One region of the Anoxynatronum sibiricum genome, then DNA from elsewhere that is predicted to be linked to it. Evidence: riboswitches for the same ligand, from Rfam matches in the RefSeq annotation. Region 1 holds a riboswitch; each other region holds the start of a gene.

Region 1 (4,211 bases):
TAAAGACAGGCATGATAACCTGGTCTATCTCGAGATGAACGGGAAAACAGAAATTGATTTGCTTCAGGAGTCATTAAGCTCCCTTCCGCCATTGGATCATCTGCTGGATGTGACACTGAAAAATCTGATGAACACCATTCGGGAAATGTCATTGGCAGAACTGAGTTTTTTGCTGGAAGGCATTGACTACAACATGAAAATGGCCGATTTTGGAATGCAGATGGATCGGGGTTTGAAATTTGGAAAATCATGGCAACGTGTTATGAAAAAAGGATATGGATCAAACGATGTTGGAAGTTTAATCAACATGTATACAACGGCTGCATGTGATGCGCGGATGTCGGGCGTTCAACTGCCAGTCATGACCAGTTCAGGAAGCGGTAACAATGGCCTGATTGCAGTGATTCCCATTGCAACGCTGGCAGATAAAATGGGCGTAAAGGATGAAGAAAAAGCCAGGGCACTGGCCATCAGTCATGTGACAAACTCAAAGGTAAAGCATCATATCGGACGGCTTTCACCTGTCTGCGGATGTGGTGTTTCTGCTGGTGCCGGAGCAGCCGCTGGAATGGCTTACCTGATGGGAGCATCCACCGAAGAAGTTGAGTACGCAGTCATCAACGTGATTTCCAGCCTGGCCGGCATGATTTGTGATGGTGGAAAAGTGGGGTGTGCACTTAAACTGTCCGCCAGCGCATCCATGGCCTGGCAAAGTGCGCTGCTCGCTGTGGAGGGAGTCAGAATCCCGGCAGGAAACGGGATTGTCGGTGATGACGTGGAATCCACCCTTAGAAACCTGGAAAGTGTCAGCATCGAAGGAATGCGTCAGGTTGACCGGGCGATCATCGGGGTCATGTAAAGTCCGGCAGATGAAAACAATCAGTTACTGGGAGGTCGGCGGTATGTATGGTGCTCAAGTAAGGAAACAAGTTGATCAACTATCAGAAATGATAGGAAAAACGCCTCTTCTTAGAATAACCTACCGCCTTCGTGGCGAGGTGTATTCTCTATACGCCAAGGCAGAACACTATAACTTAACAGGCAGCATCAAAGACCGAATGGCACTTCATATCATCAGGAAGGCTTATGAAGAAGGCGCCCTTAACCCCGAAGACATGATTATTGAAGCCACCAGTGGAAATACTGGTATTTCATTCTCTGCCATTGGAAGAGCGCTGGGCCACCCCGTTATGATCTTTATGCCAGACTGGATGAGCCATGAACGAAGGAACCTTATTCGAAGCTTTGGGGCCGACATCTCTCTGGTAAGCAGCGAAGAAGGTGGTTTTTTGGGCAGCATTCAAATGGCAGCAGATAAGGCTTTGGAGCTGCAGAGCGCTTTTTTGCCGAGACAGTTCTCCAACGAAAACAACAGCAATGCACACTTTTTGTCCACCGGCCCGGAGATTGTCGAACAGACTCAGCGGCTCAATGACCGTCTCCAGGCTTTTGTAGCGGGAGTCGGAACCGGGGGCACTGTCATGGGGATAGGAAAATTCTTAAAAGGGTATGATCCCAAGGTGCAGGTGTATCCGCTGGAGCCCTTGAACTCACCCACCTTATCAACCGGGCACAAGATTGGCAAACACCGTATTCAGGGCATTTCCGATGAGTTCATTCCAGATATTGTCCGGCTGGATCAACTGGATGAAATCATAGGCGTTGACGATGGTGATGCCATTATCATGGCCCAGAAAATGGCAAAAGACCTGGGGTTGGGGGTTGGTATCTCTTCAGGTGCAAATGTGCTGGGCGCCATCAGCGTGCAGCAGCAATCTCAAAGCAATCAATGTGTGGTAACTGTTTTGCCTGATGATAATAAAAAATACCTCAGCACCGATTTAATGAAACCGGAGCCCGCTAAGGAAGGGTTTTTGGCACCGGAAGTTGAGCTGCTGGATTACCAAGTCTGTCGGTGATCCTGAGTGATAATAAGGACCTGCCTTCTGGCAGCTACCCAACTGCCAGGGCAGTATGGTTGCCAGAAGGCAGGTTCTTTTGATATACTGAAAAAAGCAATGAGAATCAGCAACGAAATTCATCATTTTCATAAGAGGACCATCAATTGCCATCAGATGACAATTTCATGATTTTTTCAGGTGCTCCCTTTGGGAGCTAAACGGGAAAGGGGTGAAAGTCCCCTGCAGCCCCCGCTACTGTCAATGCAGATGAAAACGGCAACATACCCACTGAAACCTACGGGTGATCACTAAATGATCATATCCAATGTTTTGGGAAGGGGCCGTGAGTAAGAGGAAGCATAAGCCAGGAGACCGGCCTGAAAACACCTGCTCACGCTTCGGAGGGAAGCACCTGAGGGATGGCGCGGCCAACGAATCACTGGCCACCGGAGCCCATACACCGGCACACCGCACCGAGTCCTTGAGGACCCGGTGTTTTTTTGTGGCATGTGGCATAGGAAATAGCATACGCAAAAAACTGTGGACAACGTTTTTTTAAGGTTTTGCTATTCTATACACTATTCCTTATCACCTATCCACTGAAAAACTGCTGTAGGCAGTTTTATTCTGAAAGGAGCATGAATCTATGAAGGAACAAGTCAACGCTGTCACCAAAGAAAAAAAAGGCCTGCTGATTCTGGCCCATGGCAGCAAAGTGAAAGAAACAGACGAAACCGTGAAGCGGCTGGCAGAAGCAGTGAAAATTCAAACCGCCGACACCTTTGATGCCGTGGGGTATGGGTTTCTTCAAATGGCCAACCCCACCATGGCAGAAGCCGCCCGGAAGCTGGCGGAAGCCGGCGTCACCCGCGTTCACATCGCCCCCTTCTTTCTGTTTCGGGGCAATCACCTGCGGGAAGATATTCCCGAAGAACTGGAAAACCTTAAAAAAGAGTACCCTCACCTGAATTTCACCATGGGAGGCTCCATCGGCGACCATCCTGCCATGACCCGGGTACTGCTGGATCAAATCGAAAAAGATCTCAGTGCCTAAAGGCTTGCTTTCTTAAAAAGCACATGTGACAATAATCTTTATAGGCGTTGCAGATGATTGGATCAGCGGGGCCTATCATTTCAGAGATGTGATGCGTCACATCATCAGGAGGCGATTTCATGGCAAGCACCCCCGGATTTGTTCTCGCCGGCACCCACAGCGGTGTGGGCAAAACCACCCTCACCCTGGCCCTGCTCCAGGCCCTGAAAAACCTCAACCTGCCCATTCAGTCATGCAAAGTGGGGCCAGATTTCATTGACCCCCGGTTTCACGAAGCGGTCACCGGCACCCCCGCCTACAACCTGGATGCCTGCCTGCTGGGGGATGACACCATGGTGAACCTTTACGGTGAAACCCGCCTGCCTGGCCACCTGACTTTGGTGGAAGGCGTCATGGGCCTTTTCGATGGCCGGGGTAGCCGCCACGAAGGCAGCAGCACCGCCTGGGTGGCCCGGTGCCTGGAGCTGCCCGTGGTGCTGGTCATCGACGGCGGCGGTCTTTCCACCAGCGCCGCTGCCCTGGTGAAAGGTTATCGGGACTACGACCCCGCCGTGAAGCTGGCCGGGGTGATTGTGAACCGCATCAGCGGCGAAAAACATTACCGGTTAATCAAGGAAGCCATTGAAAGAGACACGGGAATTCCCTGCCTGGGGTGGATGCCCCGGGAAGCTTCGTTCCATTTGGAAAGCCGTCATCTGGGCCTGGTTCCCGCCATTGAGGTGGAATCCCTGCGCCAGCAGATTCAGGCCATGGCCCAGGCAGCAGCGGCACACATTGAACTGCACCGCCTCCCTGGTGTGGCCCAGTGTATGGACGCCTGCGTTTCCGGCTCGCCACATGAGCCGGTACCCCAACATTCACCCATCAACCGCTTCAGCCACGCATATCAGCATTTCCCCACCCCCCGTCATACCGTGGGAGTGGCCTACGATGCCGCCTTCCACTTTTATTACCAGAGCAACCTGGACTGGCTGCGCCACCAGGGATGCCGCCTGATCCCCGTCAGCCCCCTACAGGACCCGACCCTCCCCGCGGATCTGGACGCCCTTTATCTGGGCGGTGGCTTTCCCGAGATGTTTGGAGAAGCTCTGGAAGCCAATGCATCTTTTCGGGAATCCCTGCGCCGGCGAGTGGCCGAAGGACTCCCCGTATACGCCGAATGCGGCGGCTTTCAATACCTGTGCCGCCACCTCACCGATCTGGAAGGCCGCACTTGGGAAATGACAGGGGTGTTTCCCGCCGCCAGCCGCATGACC
Region 2 (4,211 bases), on a different contig from region 1:
GAGGGCATTCAAATTGATGAAGGACGCATCAGGGAGGCATCTGTATGGTTGAAAACACCGGCATCACGCTAGTCACTGGAGGTGCACGAAGTGGCAAGAGTCGTTTCGGCGAAGGTCTTTTTAAGAAGAAAAGCGACAAAGTGCTCTACATAGCCACGGCAAAAGCCTATGATGACGAGATGCGGCTGCGCATTCAACGTCATCGGCAGCAAAGACCGTCTTCCTGGGAAACGCTGGAAGCCTATTATGGGTTTCGCCAATGCCTTCCAGCCTGGCAGGGAAAAGTGGAAGGTATTATATTGGACTGTATCACATTGATGATCACCCATCTCATGCTGGAAAATGCTCCCGAAAACTGGGAATCATTGACACCGGAAGCACTGACTGCATTGGAAGCCCGTGTTGACAGAGAGATGAATGAGTTGGTGAAAGTTCTCCGGGAGATGCAGGTGCCAGCGGTGTTGATTACCAATGAGGTGGGCATGGGCATAGTTCCCGGTGACAAAATGTCCCGGGATTTTCGTGATATTGCAGGCAGGGTGAATCAACGCCTGGCAGAAGCGGCTGATCAAGTGTTTTTGGTGGTTTCCGGCATTCCCCTCTGCTTGAAGAATGCCGCATCAACCGACCCCACAACCCTGTCAATCGATTGAATCTGTCTGCAGCTTATGCGCTGGAGAAAATGAAGGGGTGAGACGGGATGTTCAACAGATTTTTACATGCCCTCCAGTTTTTAACGATTCTTCCAGTTCCCACTCAATCAGTGTCAGATGATACCTACCATCAAACCATGGGATGGTATTCCGCTGCAGGCATCGTCATTGGATTAATGACGGCCGGCATTTACTGGCTGATAGTTCAACAGTTACCAGTGCAGATGGGTGTGCTGACAGCCCTTTTCTTCCAATTTTTCTTGACAGGTGGTTTGCATTTGGATGGTTTGGCTGATACCTTTGATGGGTGCATGAGTGGCCGTGATCGAAATCGCAAACTGGAAATTATGAAAGACAGCCGATTGGGGACTCATGGAGCCCTGATTTTACTTTTTGTTCTGCTGTTTAAACTGACTGCATACACAGCTCTGCCTGGTCATCTGCGAGTTACCTGCCTGGTTCTCGCACCTGTTATGGGAAGACTGGCGCTGGTGTTGGGTGCCTGGAAAAGTGTATATGCCCGTGAAAATGGGCTGGGAAATCTATTCATTGGGAAGATCACTTTGTTTGAGGTTATTTTGGCACTGGGAGTGTGCATGGGAGCATTAGTGGCGACCCGTCAAATTGCTATGGGAGGTGCACTCCTGGCGATACTAATGACAGTTGCGCTTGGACGCCATATTATCACTCGTTTGCTTGGCGGCATGACAGGCGATACGCTGGGTGCGCTGAGTGAAATATCAGAAGTTGTATTTTTGATGATAGTCTTGCTGGCTCATTGAATTGAACAGGGCATGCATATCATAATCAGACAACATCAAGAGGAGTGAAACAGATGAAGATCATGCTCATCAGGCATGGTGAAACCAACCACAACCTGGAAAATCGAATGAGTGGCTGGACAGAAGCAGTTCTCAGTGACAAGGGAATCCGGCAGGCAGAAGCACTTGGAAGATGCCTGGCAGGAGAAAATCCTGATAAGGTCATCACCAGCGGCATGAAAAGAACTGATCACACAGCACAACTGGTCTTTCCCACAGCATTGCAGCAAAATCGGATAGAGATCATGGAAAATCTGAAAGAAATGCATTTTGGCACCTTAGAAGGAATGACCATGGATGAAATTCGCGATCAACATACCGATGAATACACACAGCTGATGGAAAAACGTGGCCGGTATACATTTCCGGGTGGGGAGAGTCTATACAGCTTTCACCATCGGGTAAGTGAAGCGGCGAAGGAACTGTTAATCTGTTCAAAAAAAGCAAATGCCTGCCAAATAGCCGTTGTGGCACATTCCGGCACGATTCGAAGTCTGCTGGCTCACTGGATTGCCAATGACTGGCAGGCTCACTGGCGTTTTCAAATTGACCACTGCAGTATCAGTGTGATTTCTTTTCATGACACATTTCCCGTCTTGCAAGGATGTAATGATACTCACCATCTTACAGATCTGAATGATTTATCGGGTTGACAGTGAAGTGTTTTCAATGGTAGGCTGAGATTGATTTCAAACTGAATATATTTAACTCAAGAGTGATGCTTGTATGGAAGCAGAGAGGGAAGCTGGTGTAAATCCGGCACGGTCGCGCCACTGTGAGGGGGAGCTGGCTGCACAAGTCACTGGAGAACTACTTCCGGGAAGACGCAGCACAGGCAATGAACCCAAGTCAGGAAACCTGCTCATGAAATAATGACGGCTTGCCTGCGCGAAACAGGTGACTGGTTTTTTTGTGATGAAGACGGATAACTGAAGATGAATCGAGAAACGAGGAGAACGATATGGGAAATCGACGACGGATGAATAAGGGCTGGCGGTGGGCATTGATTTTACTGGCGGTGGGGCTTTTTATAAGCGCCTGCAATGCTGCCGATCAGCATTTGGAGACAGATCATCATGAAGAGCCTGAAAGAGAATCCGGCGTTGACCTTCAGATTTCAGAGACGCATCCATTACGAATTGTATCGCTGTCACCCAGCCAGACAGAAACATTATTTGCGCTGGGATTGGAAGAACAGATCATTGGCGTTTCCGACTATTGTGACTACCCGGCGGCGGCACTTGAAAAAGAAACGTTGGGAAGTTCTTGGACCATTAATCTGGAACGAATCATTGAACTGGCACCTGATCTGGTGTTTACCTTCTCAGGTGGGCAACCGGAAGCAGTGAATCAAATGACTGCCATGGGAATCACGGTGATTGATATGACACCGGAATCTGTTGAAGCAGTATTTGAGTCAATTATCGAAACTGGAAGACTGACAGAAACAGAAGCGACGGCAACGGCGCTGGTGGATCAGCTAACCACCGAAATGGATATGATTGTTGGAAAAGTCAGTGAATTGCCGCGAGTTCCCGTTTTTTATCAAGTGTGGGATGAACCATTACAAACAGCTGGTCCGGGGTCTTTTATCCATGAACTGATACAATTGGCCGGCGGCGAGAATATCGCGGGAGACGCTGAAGGTGCGTATCCCATGTATAGCGTGGAAGCGCTGGTGGAAAAAAACCCAGCCATCTACTTTATGCCGCCACATGTGGCAGATTTCGACAGTATGACTGAAGCTGCAGCAGAAGCTTATCGGGATGAAGTGCGCCGGCGACCAGGTTACGATCAGATTGCTGCTATTCAGAATGACCGTATTGAACTGATGGAGCCTAACATTGCTTCCCGGCCGGGGGCTCGTATTGTTGAAGCATTACGCCTTTTTGCAGAAGCCATTCATCCAGAGGTGTTCTAAATGAGGCAAACACATCGCCGTTCATTGATTTTTACAGGTCTTATGGGTGTGTTGATCATGGCTGTTGTGTTGGCAGCTTCTGTGGGAGCTGCCGCCATTGCTCCTGGAGACGTGCTGCGAGTGATTGCCTCCTATCTCCCCTGGCTGGGAGATCGGGTGGATGTTTCTTCGGTATCTCTGGCCCATGAATCCATCCTGCTGCACATAAGACTGCCTCGCATTGCCCTTGCTTTTCTGGTGGGAGGCAGTTTGTCAGTTGCCGGATCAGCAATGCAAGGGATGCTGAAAAACCCTATGGCCGATCCCTTCATTATGGGAACATCATCTGGTGCGGCGCTGGGGGCGGCTGTGGCCATTGTGCTTCGGTTGAATCAAAGCCTGCTTGGTTTTGGAGCGGTTTCGATGATGGCCTTTGCAGGTGCACTGCTGGCAACAAGTATTGTGTATCGGCTGGCCCGAGTTGGTGGCCGGGTGCCGGTAACGGCATTGTTGTTGGCTGGCATTGCCACCGGTCAGTTTTTCACGGCCATTCTGTCATTTCTAATGGTAATGGCCTCACGAGATGTGAACAGTATTGTATACTGGACCCTGGGCAGTCTATCTTCCAGGGGATGGCAGCATGTGGGCCTTGTGGTGCTTCCGGCATTGTTTGGAACCGCTGTGCTAATGTTCTATTCACGTGATCTGAACCTGTTGCTGCTGGGTGAAGATACAGCTGCCAACACAGGGGTGCCGGTGGAACGGGTTAAACGGGTACTGCTTATCACCAGCACTTTGATGACTGCCTTTATGGTGTCTGTCAGTGGCATTATTGGC
Region 3 (4,211 bases), on a different contig from region 1:
CAGGTTACGACGGCCGGCCAGTACAATTTCAGCGTCAGGGTCAACAGGGGTGTTGGCTTCTGCCACAGCGGGGGCGGTGCTTTCAGCTGCGGGGGTACCGGCGGGTTCGTTCGCTGCAGCGGGGGCAGCGGGGCTGCAACCAGTGATAAGAAGCATCATCGCCAACAGGAGGGTGAGCAGCAGTGTAAAAGGCTGTTTTCCATGAAAGACGTTGGTGGGGAGCTGATTCGTTTTGCGGAGAGGGACTAAAGATAACTGTTTCATTGATTGACCTTCTTTCAGGTGTGTTTTTTTCATGAAATCACAGACCGCTTGTGATGGACTCGTCGGTGGAAGAACCAGGCGACGCCTCCGAAAAGCACCCACATACCACCCACCACAGGCCATTTGTGAAGCCGGCGCTGGGTGGTGCCGACGATCCACTGGGCCCGGTGGCCCAAACCGTCATCCACCAGAATGGTGTGGGGGTTTTCCAGATGACCGAAAGCATAGATCCCTTCATCATCCAGCCGGCCTTCTTCCATCACGTGGCCGATGGGGTCCAGTACGGTGACCACCGTGCGGCGGGAAAAGCCGCCTCCGTCATAGGAAACCTGCACCCGGTCCCCTTCAAGGGGATCAATGTGCAGGGAGTGGGCCCAGACTGGCTGCCACAGGGCCATGAAGAGCATGGCGCTCATGATGACCATGGCTGAAATAGCAGGAAAAATCAGTCGATGGCGGCTGGAGAAAAACGGAAAAGACGGAAAAACCAGCATCAGGCAACCCCTCCTTCTTCAAGCCACTGGGGTTTGGCCCGGGCCATCAGCTGCAGGGCAAAGCCGGTGACGACGGCTTCGATGGCCACCAGGGGAAGGTGGCCGATGATCAGCAGGTTTACCACTGAGGCGGCACCCCGGGCAAAGAGGGGCTGGCTGGTTACCAGCAACAGCACCAGAATAGCCACGGTGAGCACGGTGGCCAGCGCGCCGGCGACCATTCCCTTCACTAAGGGACTCAGAGAGAGCCGCAGGTACACCTGGCGGGCGGTGAGGGCAGGAATGGCCAGCATGAGGGTGTTGGCCCCCAGACTGGTGAGACCGCCGTGCTGGAACAGGATGGCTTGCAGCAGCAAGCCGATGAAGAGGGCGACGGGTGCCCGGCGTCCCAGCATCACTCCCAGCAGCCCTGCAATGAGGGGATGAATGGAAGAGGGGCCCACGGGAATGCTGATGAGGGAGACGGCAAAAAAAGTGCCTGTCATCAGACTGATTTTAGGGATTTCTTCTTCCTGAATCTGTTTCAGACCATAGCCAACCAGGGCTGCGGTACCCGCATAGGTAATGGCGATGGTGGGGGCGTTCAACACACCGTCGGCTAAATGCATGGCTCATTGCCTCCTTTGATGGGTGTTCAAGAGTGGTTATCATCTCTTGGTGTACATTCGCTTAGTGGGTTATTTGATTTTCGGGGGTCAGGACTTCGCCGGTCTGGCCTAAAAACTGCAGGTTAAACTCTTCCGGCAGGTGTTCGGCAAAAAGCATGTACCGCCCCGCTTCTTCAATGGTAAAGTAAAAATGAGTACCCGCCGGGTTCAATTTCAGGGTGTATCCGTAATCCGGCAGGGCGGTGAAGGTGCCATCGGCGGCAATCACTTCTTTTTCTGCTTCCAGCACGTGTTGGCCGTGATGTTCCAGATCGGTGATGGAACCATCCATCAGTACAAAGGCCAGGTCCATGGATTCATCTTCACTTTCTTCAAAAGTGATTTCGTAAGTTCCGATTTCCAGATTCAGTTCGCCGCTCCATTCGTAGGGCAGGTCGCCATGCTCGTGGCCATGGTCATTTTCGGCAGTGCTGCCGGTACATCCATGGAACAGCAGGGCGGCCAGAAGCAGCAGGATGGTCAGGCTCAAAATGTTTTTTTTCATGATTGATTCCTCCCAAAAAGGTTGATGTGAACGTGGTGTATGTGAGCTGAATAGATGATCCTTTCAGGGAGGGACAGGACTGACAAAAAAAATCCCCTGGCCATTGGCCAAGGGTTTTTCCCATCAAAAATCCTCTGGTCGCCAAACAGGCATACATCCCATGCTTGCTGGCTGCTTTCAAGGCCGGTCTCCTGGCTCATGATTCCTCCGCCGCCCTTCCCTTCCCAGATCTTTTGATCCAGTGGTTTGACAGGGCATTGTCATCATCTACAGTGGTGGGTCCGCGCCGGCTTGCCCGGCTTCCCGATTCTCTTCTTTCGAAGCACCTTAAAAGGATTGTCCGATTCAGTTACCTTCAGTATAGGGGGAGAAAGCCTGTTTGTCAAATGTGTGTCATACGTCTGCAGGTCATACGTCTGTGGGTCATGCATCAGAAGTTGCTCGACCTCGATAGGCGTGACGCCACCTCGATCTTCTCTCAATAAGCGAATGAAGTTGAATCACTTTTGAGTTGAGGCTCAGTCCTTTATCAAGGCCAGGGCTTCTTCAACATTTCGGGGCTGACGGGGATGACCGGCAAAAAGCCGGGCCAGCAGGGGCATGGGGAGCTTGGCGGCTGTCAGCAAGGGAGCGTCGGTGAGCACCTCCAGAGGCGGGCCCTGGGCCAGCACTTCCCCTTCCCGCAGCAGAATGACTTCGTCTGCCCAGGCATAGGCCAGTTCCAGATCATGGGTGCTGAAAATCAGGGAACGTCCCTGGGCAATCCACTCATCCAATACCTGGCGAAACTGTTCCTGAGCATGGGGATCCAGGCCTGAAAAAGGTTCGTCACATACGATGAGTTGGGGGTCGGTGGCCAGCAGACCGGCAATGGCCGCCCGTTTTTTCTGCCCAAGGCTCAGCTGATAAGGCGGCTTTTCTCCCAGTGCGGCCAGGCCTACCTGATCAAGGGAACGGGTGACAGACTGGGCTGTTGCTGTCTTGGAGAATCCCAGATTCCGGGGGCCAAAGGCCACATCCCGGGCAACGGTGGTGGCAAAAAGCTGGTGGTCTGGGTAATCAAAGAGAAATCCCACCTGCCGCCGCAGCTGGGGGAGCGTCTGGCGGGTGACGGGAATGCCCAGCACTGTTACCTGGCCCTGCTGGGGCAGAAAAGTGCCGTTCAGGTGGTACAGCAACGTGGTTTTACCACTGCCATTGACGCCCAGCAGGGCGGTGCGTCGGCCGGGGGCAATTTGCAGGTGAATTTGCTTCAGGCCGGTGGTGCCGTCTCCATAGGTATAGAACAGGTTTTGGATGTGAACCATCATGGCAGCAACCCCCTTTCCAGAAAGATGAAACACAGAAATAACAGGATCAGCAGCAGGGTGACACCCTTCTCCACAAGCCCCATGGGGGGCGGTGTCTCTGAGGGAATGTGGCCATTGAAAGACCGGGCCTTCAGTGCCCGGTAAACCTGTTCGGAATGATCGGAAGCTTTCAGAAAAAAGCCGCCGATCCATTCTCCCCAGAAGGGAAGCTGCTCTCTAAGGGACAGTTTTTCCATGCCCCGGGACTGGAGGGCCCGGCGACCGCTGATGACATCCTGGCGCACCATGATGAAGTAGCGAAAGCTGAGGAGGAGAATGGTGGTCATCACCTCAGGCATTTTCAGAAGGGTGAGGCCTTCCAGCAATGCTTCGCGGCTGCGGCTGGTGCCCAGGTAGATCAGCACCAGGGTGGCGTTGAAGATCCGCAGGGCCAGGGTGGCGGCGATGAGACGGTTTTCATGGGGCGGCGGCCAGCCCTGGGCGATGAGCAGGGGCAGGGTGAGTACCAGCAGCATGGGCAGAACCATGAGAAGCCGCCACCAGGCGGCGGGAGTCATCCGGTTGCCGGTGAACAGAAAAAGCAACAGCACTGGCAGCAGCAGTGCCATTGTTTCCGGCCGCTCCAGCAGCACCATGCCCCACAGCACCACAAAGGCGTTGACAATGGCAAGGCCGGGGTGGGTCACCAGCAATGAGGTTGATCTCAGCATTGAAGCGTGGTTGGCTGCGGGCGGCGTGGGCATGAAGGCTTCCTGCTTTCTGATTCAGATTGATAGTCATCAGATTGATAGTCAATAGTCAAAAGATACTTCATACTGATGCGCTCATGGTTTCAATGCAAAAATCCCTGGCAGGCTGCGAGCCACCAGGGATTTTCCCATCTAAAATCCATGTCAAACCACCGCTGCGGCAGGCAGCAATGGTCATTGTTCAAGGCCGGTCTCCTGGCTCATGAGTCTTCCGCCGCCCTGCCTTCCCAGGGTCACCCAGT
Region 4 (4,211 bases), on a different contig from region 1:
CAGCCTCCATGTCCCGTAAGGCCGATTTCATAGGCTCCTTCCGCCAACCGCTGGTCCCGGGTATTGCTGTCCACTGACTGAATGGTCACAGTGATTCCTACTGCTTCCAGATGCTCTCGAATCAGCTCTCCCATGCGCACTTCCTGGTTTTGTCCTGTCAAAAGAGTAAAAGAAAGTTCTCCTGGTTCATACCCGGCAGAGGCCAACAACGCTCTGGCAGTTTCCGCATCGGGCGCGTAAGGATTCAGGTTCGTATGGTACCACCGGTGGTCGGGAGGGAGAATCCCCATACTGCCAGGAAGGGCGGCTCCTCTGGCAATTTTCTCCACCAGATCTTGTCGGTCAATGGCATAGGCCAAAGCCTGACGCACTTCACGCTGCTGTAGCTCAGGGCGTTGCTGTAGATTCATGCGCAGCCGATAGCCCCATACGCCTGGCACATCAATCAGGCCATAGACCGACTCGTCTGAAAAGCGCTGGATGACATCCACCGGTATACTCGCCAAATGAATGTCCCCATTTTCCAAGGCGAGAACTTCATCACTCACAGGCACAAACTCAATGACATCCACTGCCTGAGACGGTCCCCAGAAATCATAAAACGCTTCCAGTCGATAGGTGCCGTGCTCTGCGTCATAGTGGGTCAGCTGATAGGGACCTGTCCCAATGACACCTTCGCTGCCGGTGAGACTTTCAGGATCTGTCACACCTTCCCAAATGTGCCGGGGAATGATCTTCAGCGCTGTCAGTTCTTCTGTATAGTTGGCATAAGCTTCTCTCAGGTAAATCTCCAGGGAGTGGTCATCCACCTTTCGAACATCTTCTACAAAGGCATCATCTGTCAGTAAGCCTCCATAGCCCACAGGGGGAAATGCCTTGCTGTATGCCAATGTAAACAGCACATCATCTGCGGTGAAAGGGGTGCCATCATGCCAAATCACGTTTTCCTGCAAGTACAGCGTCAGCAAAAGGCCATCCTCACTGATTTCCCAGTCTCGGGCCAGCCATGGAACAAATCCATTTTCATCTTTTTCCACCAATCGATCAAAAATTAGATTTACCTTGTAGCGCCCAGGCCCTCTGGAATGGGTGGTATAAGGCTGGGGATATCCGTAATCTCCTCCCGACAGACGCACAACCACCGGCTCATCAGATGCTTCATCACCTGGATGGTTCTCTTCATCGGTAACTTCCATCACTCTGTCAGATTCTCCCTGTGGGGTTGCAGGAGATGCACTGTTACTGCATCCTGTTAATATCAACATCATTACCATTAATCCCATCACTGTCAAATCGACGATAACGCGCACCTGCTGTTGATGAACACTATTCTTTTTAATGAACTGCATCCATTTTCCTCCTTTGATTGCCGGCGCCTTCTGTTTCCTTCGCTGAAGATCTGATGACTGCCGGCTGCTGGCTGCTGGCTGATGACTGCTGACATGCCACGTGTTGATTGAATGCTTATTGAGAATTTCCGCAGCATCATTTTTTTATGCCTTCAATGATTCGCTGCCGTGTCATGCAGGCTGTTGGTTTCATTCATGTCCATATAAAGCGCCAGTGCAAATAACGTGTCTGATAATCGATTCACATAGGTGAGCACCAGATCACTGACTTCTTCTTCCCGGGTAAGCCACAGAATACGCCTTTCCAACCGCCTGCAAACAGTGCGGGCCACATGAAGATGCGCTCCGGGCAACGATTCTCCTGGAATAACGAAACGGTGAATGTCTGGCACCCGACTCATGAACACGTCAATGATTCTCTCCTGCCTCCATATATGTTCCTGTGTCACCACCGCTTTCAATTTTTCTGGGTTTCGGGTTGCCAGTTCCCCCCCCACCACAAACAGTTCCAACTGAATGTCTGTCAGTACTCTGACAACCTCTTCATTCTCTATGCTTTCTCTGGCAACACTGATGAAGCTGTTTAACTCATCCACTGTTCCGTAGCATTCCACACGGCTTTCGTCTTTAAAGATGGGGTCGCCATTCCACAGGCTTGTTTCACCGTTGTCTCCTTTACGCGTGTATATTTTCATTTTCTGTGCCTCCATTCCATTTGCTGAACAACACAAAAAAACCCATTTCCGCAAGTCATGAAAAAGGGTTTTGGCCAACACAAAGCATCTCTTTGGCGTTTCCTCCTTTCCATCTTCCGTGGAAAATCTGGAGCATTTCACGGCAGGTCTCCTGGCTTTGCGTCATCGATGAAATATCTCCTTCCCATTACCCGCAGGCAACAGTGGTTCTGATATTTCTCTCAGCATTACAGTGGCGGGACCGCGTGGGATTTTCACCCACTTCCCTTTTAGCCCGTCTGGTTGTTGACGGGCACCGTAAAACAATCATTCAATTAAGTCGATGGTACCACAGGCCTTCTCAAAAGTCAAACAGGCTTGGAAATCACCAGACAGAACACGAATCTTCTTTGATATGCAGAAACCCCTGAAAATACTGGTTTTTTAACCAATATCTTCAGGGATTTCATTGTTTTTTAACACTTTTATCAACCGTTCTTCTGCTGCATCCATGCTTTGGATGAGGAGGATCACTACTAAAGTACTCACCATACAACCGCGTCTGGGAGTGGTTATTTTGTGTTGAGATTATTTTATTGAACCGATGGATTTACAGTGTCACGCCAGTCTTAAAGATGGCAATTTCCCGGATACCGTTCTTTTCGTGATTCAGTTTCTCTCCGCTGGCCACTGCCACCACGTAGGCCACAAACTCAGCCAAAAGTTCATCCATGGTGTGTTTATCCAATAGCGTACCTGCATTAAAATCAATCCAATGGGGTTTCAATTGGTGGATGGCACTGTTGGAGGATACCTTCATGGTGGGGACGAATGAACCGAAAGGAGTTCCCCTGCCGGTGGTAAAGAGCACCATGTGACAGCCGGAAGCTCCCAGGGCAGTAGCTGATACCAAATCGTTTCCCGGTGAGTTCAGCAGGTTCAGTCCCGTTTTTTTCAGACGCTCCCCATATTTCAGCACATCCACTACCGGTGATTTGCCGCCTTTTTGGGTGCACCCCAGAGATTTATCTTCAAGTGTGGTGATGCCCCCATCTTTATTCCCCGGAGACGGGTTCTCATATACCGGTTGCTTATGTTCGATGAAATAATTTTTAAAGTCATTGATCAGATGAACAATGTCATCAAAAACAGCCTCTGAGGCTGCCCGACCCATGAGGATGGTTTCTGCTCCAAACATTTCTGGCACTTCTGTGAGTACTGTCGTGCCGCCACGGCTGATCAGGTAATCGGAAAATGCGCCAAGCAGTGGATTGGCTGTGATGCCGGAAAATCCGTCGGACCCGCCGCACTTAAGACCGATCTTCAGCTCTGCCAGCGATGCTTCCTCCCGCCGGTCCTGAAGCATGGTCTCGTAAAGAGATTTGAGCATCTCCACGCCAGCCTGAATTTCATCTCCCACCTTCTGGGTCACCAAAAACTTCACCCGTTCATCATCCACCTCACCCAGAGCTTCCCGAAATGAGTCGATGGTGTTGTTTTCACACCCAAGACCCAGCACCAGCACGCCGCCGGCATTGGGATGTTTCACAAGATTGGTCAGAATGGTGCGGGTGTTTTCCAAATCATCGCCCAATTGAGAGCAGCCGTAACTGTGCTTGTACACATGCACATGATCCACTTTTTTCAAGTCCACTTCTTCTCCCAGCTGGTTGATCATCATTTCAGCAATGCCATTGACACAACCCACAGTGGGTACAATCCACAGCTCGTTGCGGATGCCAATAAGGCCGTTTTTCCGACGGTAACCCTGAAAGGTGGCAGGGCCATCAATGGTGGAAATGGTTTCCTGTTTTGGCTCATAAGTATAGCTGATGGTACCAGAAAGATTGGTTTTCATGTTATGGGAGTGAACCCAACTGCCCGGGCTAATGGGGCTAACGGCATGGCCGATGGGATACCCATATTTAATAATATGCTCACCGGCCTCAATGGCAGTGAGCGCAATTTTATGACCCGGCTGAATATCTTCCTGCAACAGGATTTGCCTGTCGTTAATGGCTATGGCTTCTCCAGCTGAAAGCGGTTTCAGTGCCACAACCACGTTGTCCCGGGAATGAATTTGCATGACGGGTTTCATTTCAGCACCTCCTGAAGGGCTTCCGCATAGGGTTTGGTCGTAATGGTTTTCAAGTGACTTACCAGACCCTGGGCAAGTCCCTTTACCTGA

What was found. Region 1 has a riboswitch for cobalamin ahead of AAIG11_RS06985 (sirohydrochlorin chelatase). Riboswitches for the same ligand answer to the same signal wherever they lie in the genome.
Region 2: it holds a riboswitch for cobalamin, as region 1 does, so the genes downstream of both, AAIG11_RS04960 (ABC transporter substrate-binding protein) here and AAIG11_RS06985 (sirohydrochlorin chelatase) in region 1, are expected to answer to the same signal.
Region 3: it holds a riboswitch for cobalamin, as region 1 does, so the genes downstream of both, AAIG11_RS11745 (hypothetical protein) here and AAIG11_RS06985 (sirohydrochlorin chelatase) in region 1, are expected to answer to the same signal.
Region 4: it holds a riboswitch for cobalamin, as region 1 does, so the genes downstream of both, AAIG11_RS04130 (cob(I)yrinic acid a,c-diamide adenosyltransferase) here and AAIG11_RS06985 (sirohydrochlorin chelatase) in region 1, are expected to answer to the same signal.

The regions. Positions count from the first base shown of each region.
Region 1 covers NZ_JBCITM010000005.1:181,369-185,579, forward strand. The annotation lists gene AAIG11_RS06975 (L-cysteine desulfidase family protein) at 1-859, shown strand, start outside; gene AAIG11_RS06980 (PLP-dependent cysteine synthase family protein) at 870-1,919, shown strand; cobalamin riboswitch at 2,081-2,296, shown strand; gene AAIG11_RS06985 (sirohydrochlorin chelatase) at 2,548-2,955, shown strand; gene AAIG11_RS06990 (cobyrinic acid a,c-diamide synthase CobB) at 3,075-4,211, shown strand, end outside.
Region 2 covers NZ_JBCITM010000003.1:269,676-273,886, forward strand. The annotation lists gene AAIG11_RS04940 (methylated-DNA--[protein]-cysteine S-methyltransferase) at 1-72, shown strand, start outside; gene cobU (bifunctional adenosylcobinamide kinase/adenosylcobinamide-phosphate guanylyltransferase) at 45-653, shown strand; gene cobS (adenosylcobinamide-GDP ribazoletransferase) at 701-1,435, shown strand; gene AAIG11_RS04955 (histidine phosphatase family protein) at 1,489-2,127, shown strand; cobalamin riboswitch at 2,171-2,354, shown strand; gene AAIG11_RS04960 (ABC transporter substrate-binding protein) at 2,436-3,395, shown strand; gene AAIG11_RS04965 (FecCD family ABC transporter permease) at 3,396-4,211, shown strand, end outside.
Region 3 covers NZ_JBCITM010000012.1:25,477-29,687, forward strand. The annotation lists gene AAIG11_RS11730 (ABC transporter substrate-binding protein) at 1-264, opposite strand, end outside; gene AAIG11_RS11735 (hypothetical protein) at 294-758, opposite strand; gene AAIG11_RS11740 (CbiM family transporter) at 758-1,366, opposite strand; gene AAIG11_RS11745 (hypothetical protein) at 1,428-1,910, opposite strand; cobalamin riboswitch at 2,075-2,255, opposite strand; gene AAIG11_RS11750 (energy-coupling factor ABC transporter ATP-binding protein) at 2,429-3,220, opposite strand; gene AAIG11_RS11755 (CbiQ family ECF transporter T component) at 3,217-3,930, opposite strand; cobalamin riboswitch at 4,138-4,211, opposite strand, start outside.
Region 4 covers NZ_JBCITM010000003.1:87,811-92,021, reverse strand. The annotation lists gene AAIG11_RS04135 (ABC transporter substrate-binding protein) at 1-1,349, opposite strand, end outside; gene AAIG11_RS04130 (cob(I)yrinic acid a,c-diamide adenosyltransferase) at 1,502-2,044, opposite strand; cobalamin riboswitch at 2,169-2,359, opposite strand; gene AAIG11_RS04125 (UxaA family hydrolase) at 2,634-4,121, opposite strand; gene AAIG11_RS04120 (tagaturonate reductase) at 4,118-4,211, opposite strand, start outside.